DNA from 4 places in the Pelosinus sp. sgz500959 genome. Region 3 is predicted to be linked to each of the others. Evidence: riboswitches for the same ligand, from Rfam matches in the RefSeq annotation. Region 3 holds a riboswitch; each other region holds the start of a gene.
What was found. A riboswitch is a leader RNA that binds a small molecule or an ion and turns the genes downstream of it on or off. The one in region 3 is predicted to bind cyclic di-GMP.

Region 1 (3,217 bases), on a different contig from region 3:
GTTTTCTCCAGATGACCGTATTATTATGTATAAAGAGTTGCCGTGCTACCGCTTTTAAACTCCCATACTCTAATATAGCTTCTAGCGTGATTAATAAATTACTCCCACGATCTTCATCATGCTCAGCAAGACGTCCTATGGTATTTTGCACCATCGTACAGGTATTTTTATCTTGTAATAATTGAAATGCAATTTCATACAATCCAATATCATCACAATGGATTACTGAGGAAGAATCCATCGTTGCTGCAATTACAACTGCCCTCTGAGCCTTTTCATAAATTTCTCGAAAATTGACTGGAATGCTCGATAGACCAGAAATACCAACATTTACATAAAAATGAGGAAATACTTTTTCTATTTCAGCAATGATATCATTAGCAATTTGACTTTGCCCTTGCTTATTAGTAGCAATACAATCTGATATAGAGGTCAGTATTACTATATCATCATGACACCTCCATACTAAACCCCATTCTCTTTCTGCTAGCCAGATGAGGACCGCTTGTTTCCTCACGACTGAGGGTGGCATCGTCTTGTCAGGTACCTCAGTATTATAGCTCAATTTTTCAGCCAATCGCACAACAAAGCAACAATGGGCAACTTGAGTCTCAATACCAAATTCATTAAGTGCTTTGATTATCTGTTCTACTGAGCAATCATTGAATAACAATCCATTTAAATAGGTACTGCGACTATGTAATTGATTCATAAAAGCCAACTCTTTTTCCACTTTATGAATCCGCTCTACAGCTTGTTTTTGTTCCGTGATATCTTGGTTAATACCAAATAGTTTAATAAGGCATCCTTCGTCGTTATTAATTTTATTTATTCGAGAATAAAGCCAGGCTAGAGATCCATCTGCCCTAATGACCCTAAACTGTAAGTCTATCCATGGCTTCTCGTCAAGTTTAGCAACTGTTGTTTGCACAAAATCCCAATCCTCGTGATGTATGTGGCTCCGAAAAAGTTCTATCGTAGGTGTAACTTCGCTAGGAGTATAACCATAATTTCTATATTGCTGATCAGACCAATAAAGAGAATGATTGGTTTTATCCCATTCAAAATACCCCAATTTGGCGATCTTTCCAGCCATATGAATACGCATTTCCCGATCAGTAAGCGATTTATTTGCTTGTTGTAGTTGCTCCGTTAGTTCTTGCAACTTGATTTCCCCTGCTTTTCGTTTCGTAATATCCTGAACAATGCCAAATTTCTTTAAAAGCTTGCCATTGTCATCAAATACAGAGTGAACTAAACTATGTATCCATCCAATAGAACCATCTTTGTTAATAATCCTATATTCAACATCTAGTACTTCTTCCTCCGGTCTCTGAAAAAAACCTCTCTTGATCATTTCTCGATCTTCTGGATGAATAAGAGTTAATAGAAACTCTAAAGATGGAGGTTTCTCCTGAGGGACTAAATTAAAATTTTTGTAGAACTGATCAGACCAATACAACTTATCGTTTACAATATCTCGATCAAAATAGCCTAGCAGGGCAATTTGCTGAGCCATTTGTATTTTAACTTGGCTCAGCATCAGCTCTTCTTGTACATTTTGCTCTTTGGTTATATCTCGCACTATAGTTAATACATTTTCTACTTGCTCTCTGCCGTTCCACTCTGGCAGATAAGAAATTTGATAATATCGGTTTCCAATATGAACTTGAAAAATTTCTTTTTTCAAGTTTACAAAGACCTTCTTTAAATGATCTTCACATTGTTTATAGATTGTTTGTTCTAAGCCAACGTTTTGGAGCTTCTTGCCGATTATTTTTTTCACCAATCTATCATTTTGTTCAGCATAGTATAAGACCTGTACGATAGTACTTTGATGATCAATTCGTATCACTAATAGCTCTTCAACGTTATCTATTGCACCTACACTTGACATTATACATCCCTCCAACTCAAACAACTTCTTATGCATTATTTATCCGATATCCACTATAAATCCACCTAAAACCTTTGGGATGATTATTCATTGTATATTCATCTCTCAATTACAACGATACTCCCATTCGTAGTTTTACTTTTCTACAAATAGGAGCATTTTTTATTGTAATTTTTATATGATCAGTTCACTTTTCATTACCTCATTTTTGGTAACAGAACCATAAATCCTACTTGTCCTGTAACAGTAATATCCCCATCCAAAATAAAAAAGTAGTACCTCATACGAAAGGTGCTACTTACAACTTATAATTGAAAGCAACCTGGCAATCGTAGGATATTATACCCCTTAGACCCATAGCTTTGCGTCCCTGACTTTCGACAGGTTTGCCAAAATTCACTAATATTTTACTTTATTTTACACCAGATTTTGTATATCGTCAATTAAAAATCGCGCCTTAAGTCCCATATTAATAAGCACAAAGTCCTAAATACTCATCTTTCTACAAAAGAAAGATGAGTCTATTATTGTCATACGCAAACCTACCAATCTGAGTAACATTCATTTCGCATAAAATTTCTACATACCTCGCGAACAACGTTTTTTTTGCTTTTGCGTGTCCCCCCAGCTACTGCAATCTGGTGCTATATACCAGTAGGCTGGCAACCAAAGTAATGCTAGAATGAAACTTGATACTGAGACATACTTTAGGGAGGATTAACATGAGGGTTTTTCTGTTACTTGTAATATTCATTTCTTTGAGCTGTGGCGTCGTTCAAGCTACGGATAATTCCATGTCGATTACTATACCTGTGTTTACAAGGCACTTTCCCCATTCAAATCTTGGTTTGAATGAACACAATCGTGGTTTTGGGTTGGAATACATATTACGAAAAGATGTTGCCCTAACGACTGGATTGTTTAATAACAGCTTACGAAATGATACCTTTTATGTAGGTGTTCAATATACGCCATTTCGTGTATTAGGGCTGCATGCGGGCGTTGTCGTAGGTCTTGATTTAAATGGTGGATATAATTCTGCCAATCCGTTCAAGCCTGTAATTGGAGCCTTGCATTTTGCTACTGGCAATGAGTCTCCGATTGGTTTCAATATCGATATTTTACCAAGCGGTGGCTACACGAATGGTGATGGCGTATATGGAGCCGCAGCCGTCTCCATGAAGTATTCGTTTTGATAATTGTCACAAGTCAGTATTGGATTTGCTAAATAGCAACATTCCTTACGAACAGAGCATAAATAAAAAAGAAGTCAAACGCTATAGTCGCGAAGACTCCTTTTCTAGTCTTTCGAAGCAGGAA
Region 2 (3,217 bases), on a different contig from region 3:
TCCATCCACCAGGATTATCTTTACTCACTCTTCATGAAGTTCAATTATTTAATATGAATAGTGTCGAAGGGTATGTTGAGGCTGTAAAAGATTTTATCCTTCAACACCCAGATATGAAAGCTGTATATGGTCGTGGGTGGTCATGGGGGATATTGACAGGGGATGAACTAAATAAAGGTCCGAGAAAAGAGCACCTTGATGCCGTGTCAAAGGATATTCCTATCGTCTTACGCGCTAATGATGGTCATACGCTATGGGTTAACTCTAAAGCTCTCGAAGTCAATGGTATAACTTCAGAGACGCAGGTTCCCCAAGGTGGAATTATTGAAAAAAATCTGGAAACCGGCGAATTGTGGGGGACGTTAAAGGAATGGGCTATGTGGTTAATTGCTTTACCGGAATATAGTTTAGATCAATATATGACTGCTATGGATGCCTTTCAAAAGAAAATGCATAGCTTTGGTATTACCAGTATTCTTTGTATGGCAAGTTTACCTTTTGAAAAAATAATGAAAGCTTGTAGTGAGATGGAAAAAGAGCAGCAGTTAGCTCTTCGGATTCGCGGAGCTATGACGATTCATACAAAGGATGATTTTGAGACTCAACTTGAGATGATTAATCAAATGCGATCCCGATATCATAGTTCATATTTGAAAGTCATATCAGCCAAATTTTTTACAGATGGTGTGATTGAAGGGGGGACAAGTTGTTTATTGGAACCCTATACGATTGCAACTGGCAGAGGAGCTAATTATTACGGTGAGTTTTTATGGGATATGGAAGAGTTAAAACAAGCCTTTTGCCGCGTGAATGAGTGCGGCCTTTCAATTCATGTACATTCGACAGGAGATGCATCGACTCAACATGTATTGAATGCCTTAGAAGCTGTTCATCGCAAAGGTTTGACCGATGATCATCGTAATACCATTACCCACTTGCAACTTGTTGATGAAAAAGATATACTGCGTTTTAAAGAGTTGAATGTAATTGCTAGTGTTCAACCTTATTGGCAATTCAAAGGCCCTCAATGGTGGCATACTGTAGATTCCAAATTTTTGGGTGAACGTGCAGAAAAAGAATTTCCTTTAGGGACTTTCTTTGCAAATGGCATAACCGTAGCATCTTCCTCAGATTATCCTGCAACTGCTGTCCCCAATCCTCTTTTGGCGATTGATGTTGGCGTGACACGTAATATTGATAATGGAGTACTTCATGGGGTTGAGGATATTAGTCATATGGATGATGAACGTTATCTTTTAAATAAGCAAGAACGTGCTAGTGTCTCACAAATGATTAAGAGTTTTACCATAAATGGTGCATTTATGATGTTTATGGAAAATGAGATAGGATCGATTGAAATTGGTAAATTAGCTGATCTTGTAGTGCTTGATCAAAATTTATTCACGATTAATCCCGTTGATATTGATAAGGTAAAGGTTGTGATGACCTTTTTTGATGGTAAACTTGTGTATGAGACTTAAGTCCCGATCATTATAACTTAAGTCCTGAAAAATATTGACGTATGTATGGGAAAATAATATAATAATATCAAATAATACATAGATCGACAAAAATTAACAGAATTGGCAAACCTATTGAAAAATAGGGACGCAAAGCTATGGGTCTACAGTCGCTGGGCGACCAAGACTGCCAGGCCGCCATGCTAGCTTATACTACCATGTTCGAGGTCAGGCAAATCCTGACCTTTTTTTGCGTTTTTCTATGATTCTACTGATCCATTGCAAGTTTATTACACTTGTTTATGAAAGGATGGAAATATGAAAGTACTTATTGTTGATGATGCTCTCTTTATTCGATTAACGCTAAAAAACATGTTGGAGAATAATGGTTATCAAGTCGTGGGGGAAGCTGCAAATGGTTCGGAAGCAATTCTCAAATATAATGAACTTAAGCCTAATTTGGTTACAATGGATATAACAATGCCACAGATGGATGGCATAACGGCTTTAAAAGCGATAAAACGGATGGACCCTAATGCAAAAGTGGTTATGATATCGGCTTTAGGTCAAGAATCTACGGTGAAAGAAGCAATTATCTCTGGTGCCAATGGATTTATCGTAAAGCCATTTGTTGAAGAGCAAGTCATTCGAGGACTTAGCAAGTTTAACTAAGTACAGTACTTCTAGCATTGTAGTATTTTTTATGTGAGGGTGATTGAATTGATCAATGGTGACAGCAAAGCCCCGATGCTTGACCTTTTTGTATTTGAAACCAATCAGATGCTAGAACAACTCGAGCGCCTTATTTTAGATAGTGAAAAATCTGGGGGTATAGAAGTCGCTATCAATGAAGTATTTAGAATTATGCATACAATAAAAGGCTCGGCAGCGATGATGATGTTCAATGATATTTCTTCCTTAGCTCATTCTTTGGAAGATGTTTTTTATTATCTTCGTGAAGAAAAGCCTCTGAAGGTGGATTATTCAGAGTTGACTGACCTAGTTTTGAATGCCGTGGATTTTATCAAAGATGAAGTGATAAAAATAGAAAATGGAGGCGAGCCAACAGGTAATTCTGCTAATGTCAGTAGAAAAAATAAAGAATTTTTATCATCTTTAAAAGAAAATGACTTGAATGTGAATGATACCTCTTCTCAAATGGCTAGTACTGAAGGTGAGCTTCAACTTTCGATTGATGCGCTGGAGCAAGCTGAGTATGAAGGGCAAATCAAGTATGAAGCCATCGTCTATTTTGATGAAGACTGCGGAATGGAAAATATAAGAGCATTTACTTTGGTTCATGAACTCAGTGAGTTTGCTGAGAATATTGTGCACTCACCAAGTGATGTTTTTGAAAATGATGATACATCAGAAACCATTCAAAAAGAAGGTTTCAAAATCGCATTTACAAGTCAAAATGATTTGGAAATAGTGGAAGAAATTTTTAATAAGACAATGTTCTTAAAAGACTTCAGTATAAATATAGCTGAGGATACAAGACACAAAGAAGTAAAAGAAAAAAGAACAATTATTTTAGATGATTTAATTCTCGATGAATCCGCCAATCCTGTTGTTAAAGAAGTGGAGCGACAGGCAGAAGGAACGCAGAGTTTTATTAGTGTCAATGTAGCGAAAATGGACTTACTCATGGATTTAGTCGGCGAGCTTGTGATTGCAGAGGCTATGGTAACTCAAAATCCACAACTAAAAGGGTTAAAACTGGATAAATTCTACAAGTCCGTACGGCAATTAAGAAA
Region 3 (3,217 bases):
GCAAGGAATTTTAGTCGAGATGAAACGTTTTGGCCTGACTTTGTAAGTTTAACAATAAAATAAACTCATGATCCAAGTAGCTGCAGCATATACTGCAGCTATTTTTTGCGGAATTAGAGAGTATAAGACTTTCTTGATTCCAAGTAAGAACGACTAAGACTTCTACCTGCATCTGAGGACTTGGCACAAGCCAAGTCTTTTTTTAAATCCATAGCTTTACAAGGAGTCAATTCATTGATAGTAGAATGGGATATATCGATTCTATCAATTTTTAATGGGCTGAAATTCCTTTAAAAACAAATAACTTCCTTTGAGGAAACTATATGAATAATAATACACTACTTTACAAAATGAAGTTATAGAATTAGAATGATCTCAACAACCCGTAAGGGAAATAGAGGAGGATTTAAAATGTTGAAAAATAAACGTGTGGTCATCATTGGTGGGAGTTCTGGGATTGGATTGGCAGCAGCTGAACTTATTTTAGATCAAAAAGCAGAAGTCGTTATAGCGAGTCGTTCCTCGGAAAAACTTGAAAAGGCTAAAATTGAACTTGGAGGCAACGTAAAATCATATATACTGGACATTACTGATGAAGAACAAGTAAAAAACTTTTTTACAGCTGTCGGTACCATTGATCATTTAGTAATTACAGCTGCTGAAACATCCGGTGGATCTTTTCTTTTATCCGATACCGCAATGGATCAGAAGATGTTTGAAAATAAATTTTGGGGACAGTATTATGCGGCAAAATATGGTGCTGCAGCGATTGTGCCTAGCGGATCGATCACATTATTTTCCGGTGTTGTGGCTTATAAAGCGATGGTTGGATCGGCGACTCTCAGTGCAATTAATGCAGCGGTAAGCGCTCTTGGAAGGACACTTGCCTTAGAATTGGCCCCCATTAGAGTCAATGTAATTTCACCAGGCATTATTGACACTCCTTCCCGAAGTAAAATGCCAGAAGAAAAGCGCAATAGTTTTTATATGGATATAGCAGGTAAGCTCCCGGTAAAAAGAGTCGGTAAGGCCGATGATGTTGCAAAAGGGATTGTTTATTTATTGAGTAACGATTTTGTGAGTGGTACTGTATTACATGTGGATGGTGGTCATACACTGATCTAAGAAATAGTAAGTAAGTCGTAAAAAAAGAGGATTGTCACTGACTCTTGGAATGATATGTCTGCCTAAGAGTTAGTGATCATTCTCTTATTTTTGTATGTCTTCCTAAGGTGGTTTTAAGAATGCTGTACTGTTCTTAGAAAAGTTCATATGGGCTCTAAAGTAATGAGTGATAGATGTTAAGTTATGGTAAAATAAATGAAATAATAGAGGTATTTGCCTTATTATGTCGAATAGTATAAATTAGATTAATAAGTTCTATGAGCAAACCTTTCGAAAGTTGGGGACGCAAAGCCATGGGTCTAACAATTTTAATTTTTTAATTGATGACTGCCAGGTTGCATTTTGTAATTTTACATGATGAGGCCTAGCAGCTTTTTTTCATTAAAGAGGAGGTAATACTGTAGAATCTCTAATGTTGTCACTCACTATGGGGGAGACAAAATAAGACCGTATTATGGACTTGAAGGAAAGTCTGCGGATCGAAGAATGAATTTTTTAGACATTAATTATTTTAAAGTAGGAGTGTGGGAATATGAATAATAAAAAAAGACTACCTATTATGTTGCAATTAACAAGTATGTTTGCAATAGCTGTCATGCTATTGCTGTCAGTTTTAGGTTATACCATTTACAACTATCTTTCATTAAGTAATGAATCAAATACATTAATTACTCATACTGCAACGAGAACTATATCGATTAAAGAGGCTCATACGGACTATGTTAGATCTCTTCTTAATTTACGTGGTTTTTTACTTTATGCTGACGGATTAGTCTATGAAGAAGGGTATCGAGAAGATATGAAGAAAAGCATAGACGCAGTGAAAAAGTTTAATGAGAAAACCAAAGATCAGGAAATCATTATCGAAGGAGCTAAACTTGGCAAATTACTAAACGATTATCAAAACATTTGTGAAAAAATGATAACTGCGAAAAAAAATAATGATCCAAACTTAACTAACTTGACTACGGAAGGTCGCCAACATACTAAAGAGATTGAAGACCAGTTTGAGAAGTTATCCGAATTACAAAAAAAATCGCTGACCGAAAAAAGCACTATAATGATCAATCATGCGGAAAGCAGCAGTAAAAATATAATTATTCTCAGTATCTTTATTTTTATATTAGTAGGCATATTAGTTATTTGGTATAGCCGCAATCTTGCCATGCGTTTCAACCATTTGAGTAAATCAATCAGGACGATCGGACAGCTTGATCTTACAGAGCAAGATATCAAGATTCGCCGCAATGATGAAATTGGTGATATGGGTCGAATCTTAAATTCAATGCGCCAATCTCTTAAAGAGATTGTTGCCCAACTTCATCTCAATTCTCAAACCTTGGCGGCATCTAGTGAAGAGCTCAGTATAACCGTAGAAGGACATTTGCAGACAGTGGAGGTCGTTGCGAGAAGCGCAGAAGAAATTTCTGCTGGAGCTTTAAAAAATACTGATAGCATTGCTACTATTTCTGCAACTGTTGAAGAAATATCGGCAGGTACAGAAGAAATTAATGCCCATGCAAATGAAGTAAACAATACGACACAAAATGCAGTAGCCAATGTAGAAGAAGGGATGTCTATGTTGCGAGCTGTTGTAGAGCAAAATGAGAACGTGACAGATTCTATGACTGAAATTACAACTGTGACAGAAAAACTTTCTAAGGGGTCTCAAGAGATTAAGGGGATTGTTGATGTCATTAGTAATCTTGCAGGGCAAACGAATCTTTTAGCCCTAAATGCGGCCATTGAAGCTGCGCGTGCTGGAGAATCAGGTCGCGGATTTGCTGTTGTAGCTGAGGAAGTTCGAAAACTTGCTGAACAAAGTGCAAAATCTAGCCAAGAAATTACGGAAATTATTAATTATATGGGAAATGAAATTGCAGTATCAGTGAGTGCTGTAGAAAAAGCCAATACTGAGGTTGCAAAATGTACAACATCAGCTCTGAATACACAACAAGGTTTTGAAGTGATTGCAAAACGTTTAACTACTGTAAAAGATGGTATTGAACAAATGACTGTTGCGATTGGCGAAACAGCAACAGGTACCCAATCTGTGGTGGCTAGTGTTGAAACCATTAGAACTGTAGCAGAT
Region 4 (3,217 bases), on a different contig from region 3:
CCAGTCAATATAATGCAGGTAGAAGGAAATACTTTGCAGGTAGCTATTGAAACCATTGGTCCTAAATCAACCAGAATTTTAGCGGAAAATAATACAAAGCTTCTTGTACGTGGTCCTTATTATAATGGTGTTTTAGGAGGACCCTGGATTGACAATATGACCGATGGTAATATAATATTAGTAGCTGGTGGTATTGGGCAAGCACCCGCATTTCCTCTTGCCAAGAAACTGATGACCAATCACAACCAAGTGAGGGCTTTACTAGCACCTGGCAAAGTTGGAAAAGTTTTTATTGATAAACAATTACAAGAAGGCGGCGCTACGGTTTATACTGTGTCTTCCCTACGTGAATTTGGTATACCAATGCTGCGAGAATGGTTTGCGTTGAAACCTGATTTGATCGTGAGTTCTGGACCTGATGAACAGCATTATGGGCTTATTGCAGCTATGCAAGATGTGGGAGTCAATATACCAATGGCTGTTACCAATAATGCTACTATGTGTTGTGGTGAAGGTATTTGCGGTAGTTGCTTAAAAAAAACACGGGATAATATAAGTATTAGAATGTGCAAACAACAAACTGATTTCTTAACAATTATTGAAGATTAATTTAGTTTTAAAGGAGATTATAATGTTAGAACGTCTGCAGAAAATTATGAGTCAAGCTGGAGTTGCTTCTCGAAGAGAGTCTGAAAAAATAATACAACAAGGGCGCGTTACGGTAAATGGTAAGGTTGTCACTGAACTTGGTACAAAAGTGATGCCAGGAAACGATCGAATTATGGTCGATGGTAAGCGTATACAAGGCGAAAAACTGGTTTATGTCCTATTATATAAACCTAAAGCAGTACTTACGACTTTGACCGATCCTCAAGATCGTAAAACAGTCGCATCCTTGGTGAAGGATATTCCTGAGCGAATATATCCAGTAGGTCGATTGGATTATAATACAGAAGGATTATTATTACTAACGAATGATGGAGCATTAACACATTCTTTAATTCATCCGAGTAAGAAAATTGATAAAACCTATATTGCGAAGGTTGGTGGCAGACCAGCTCAAGAAAAAATCGATTTATTGCGGGTTGGTATTGAACTTGAAGATGGTATGACTGCACCGGCCATGATCGATGTAATTGATTATGATTCTGATAAAGATCTTACTAGCTTGAGAGTTACCATTCATGAGGGTAAAAATCGTCAGATTCGTCGCATGTTTGAGGCGATTGGCTCTGATGTAAAACAACTTAAGCGTATCAAGTTTGCTTTCTTAACTCTCGATGGTGTAAAACGTGGTGGATATCGCCATCTGCTTGCACGTGAAGTTGAAGAACTACATAGGCTTAACCAATAAATTTAAATATGTTTTTTAAAATACCTATTAGCTTTTGGGTCAAATGGCTGATAGGTATTTTTCCTTTATAAAAATTTATGTTTAAATACAGGACTAAAGTTGTATAAAATACTACTGTAGTCCTATATTTGAATAGACAAATTATTTGAATTTTGGTAGAATTATCATATAAAATAATAGTGGGCAAACTTTTCGAAAGAGAAGGACGCAAAGCTATGGATCTAAGGACACAACTGTGTTTATGATTGCCAAGCCGCCAGTTTAGTCGAGACTAAAATGTATTACCAGACTAAAAGTCTGGTTTTTTATGTTTTTAAACTCTAAGAGAAGCGAGATTTTGGAAAGTGCCACGGTTAACTTATTTGAGGAAGGGGCTGTCTATGCAACAATCACTCATCACATTGATTAAGAGTTTAAAGTTAACTGAAGAACAATTGGATAAATGTACTGATGAGCAAAACAAAAATGAATCTCAAATCGGTATTGGTCCAATCTATATTTTTGATAAAGAGTACAGAGTTCGCTATGTTAGTCATAGTGGTGCCAAAAAATTGGGATTAAAATCCTCTGATATCGAAGGCAGGCATTGGAGTGAAATCGGATTAGACGTAGAGTTTATCGAAAAATTAGAGCAGCAGATTGGCGAAGTGCTTAGTACAGGTAAGACATTTGAATGCGAAACATTTCAATTATCTAAAATACAGGGAAATAAGTATTTTCAATATACACTAAGTCCTTTATTCTTTGGGATAGGAGAAGATAGAATGGTTCTATCCCATATAAAAGATATTACAGAATATAAAACATCGGAGATCATTTTGACGAATCAAATTGAACAATTACGGCAAGCCATCAATAAAATCGATCTGATCGGCGAAATGGCGGCAGGAGTTGCTCATGAAATTCGTAATCCGATGACCGTGATTAAAGGTTATCTGCAAATTTTCAGTAAAAAAATTTCTGGAAATATGGAAGAACAACTCAATATCGTATTAAGTGAGCTTGATCGAGTTGAACAAATTATTTCTAATTTCCTGTCGGTGGCTAAAACTAAAGTACCGGTGCCAAAATGGCAGGATCTCAATAAAATTATCAGAGAGATTGCTCCTCTTATTTTTGCTGATGCGATTAATCAGGGGATTAATCTCAATGTAATTTTGGCTGATTCATTGCCTGATTTATTGCTAAACTCAACAGAAATTAAACAATTGATATTAAATCTTGCGAGAAATGGTATAGAGGCTATGGAGCAACATGGTACGTTAATTATTGAAACAAGTCAGAAAGAGGATAAGGTATATTTGCGTATTTCAGATTGTGGTTGTGGAATTTCGAAAGAATGGCAGGATAAAATGTTCACTCCTTTTTTGACAACAAAAGAAAATGGTACAGGGTTAGGTTTATCTGTTTGTAATGGTATTGTTAGACACCATAATGGGCTGATTACAGTGCAATCAACAGAAGGAGAAGGAACGACCTTTACAGTAGTATTCAATAAAATACAAGAAAAAACAGTGTAAAAACGCAAAAAATAAAGATAAAAAAATCGCATTTTAAAATTGCTAATGGGTGGTATAATAATAGATACTGCCCATTTTTACATTTGGTTTGACTAAATGGGATGGTATCTGAAAAAGTTTTATATGAAAAGGTGATTAAATGAAGAAAATTGTTATAATTGGTGGTGGCGCAGCTGGAATGATGGCAGCTGTCAGCGCAAGTCAACATGGTGCGAAGGTAACATTGCTAGAAAAAATGTCTGTTCTTGGTCGAAAGGTATCGATTACTGGTAAAGGTCGATGCAATATAACTAATATTGCAGATAAACAGACGATTATTAAAAATATTCCTGGAAATGGTTCT

Region 1: it holds a riboswitch for cyclic di-GMP, as region 3 does, so the genes downstream of both, ACAN52_RS08910 (PAS domain-containing protein) here and ACAN52_RS09600 (methyl-accepting chemotaxis protein) in region 3, are expected to answer to the same signal.
Region 2: it holds a riboswitch for cyclic di-GMP, as region 3 does, so the genes downstream of both, ACAN52_RS08160 (response regulator) here and ACAN52_RS09600 (methyl-accepting chemotaxis protein) in region 3, are expected to answer to the same signal.
Region 4: it holds a riboswitch for cyclic di-GMP, as region 3 does, so the genes downstream of both, ACAN52_RS14005 (nitrogen regulation protein NR(II)) here and ACAN52_RS09600 (methyl-accepting chemotaxis protein) in region 3, are expected to answer to the same signal.

The regions. Positions count from the first base shown of each region.
Region 1 covers NZ_JBGJZL010000004.1:402,047-405,263, reverse strand. The annotation lists gene ACAN52_RS08910 (PAS domain-containing protein) at 1-1,897, opposite strand, end outside; cyclic di-GMP riboswitch class I at 2,211-2,298, opposite strand; gene ACAN52_RS08905 (hypothetical protein) at 2,620-3,093, shown strand; gene ACAN52_RS08900 (ATP-binding protein) at 3,198-3,217, opposite strand, start outside.
Region 2 covers NZ_JBGJZL010000004.1:231,496-234,712, forward strand. The annotation lists gene ACAN52_RS08155 (amidohydrolase) at 1-1,481, shown strand, start outside; cyclic di-GMP riboswitch class I at 1,576-1,663, shown strand; gene ACAN52_RS08160 (response regulator) at 1,779-2,132, shown strand; gene ACAN52_RS08165 (chemotaxis protein CheA) at 2,181-3,217, shown strand, end outside.
Region 3 covers NZ_JBGJZL010000005.1:124,770-127,986, forward strand. The annotation lists gene ACAN52_RS09590 (winged helix-turn-helix transcriptional regulator) at 1-46, shown strand, start outside; gene ACAN52_RS09595 (SDR family oxidoreductase) at 412-1,125, shown strand; cyclic di-GMP riboswitch class I at 1,376-1,468, shown strand; gene ACAN52_RS09600 (methyl-accepting chemotaxis protein) at 1,658-3,217, shown strand, end outside.
Region 4 covers NZ_JBGJZL010000008.1:142,258-145,474, reverse strand. The annotation lists gene ACAN52_RS14015 (hypothetical protein) at 1-609, shown strand, start outside; gene ACAN52_RS14010 (pseudouridine synthase) at 632-1,354, shown strand; cyclic di-GMP riboswitch class I at 1,527-1,615, shown strand; gene ACAN52_RS14005 (nitrogen regulation protein NR(II)) at 1,735-2,874, shown strand; gene ACAN52_RS14000 (NAD(P)/FAD-dependent oxidoreductase) at 3,014-3,217, shown strand, end outside.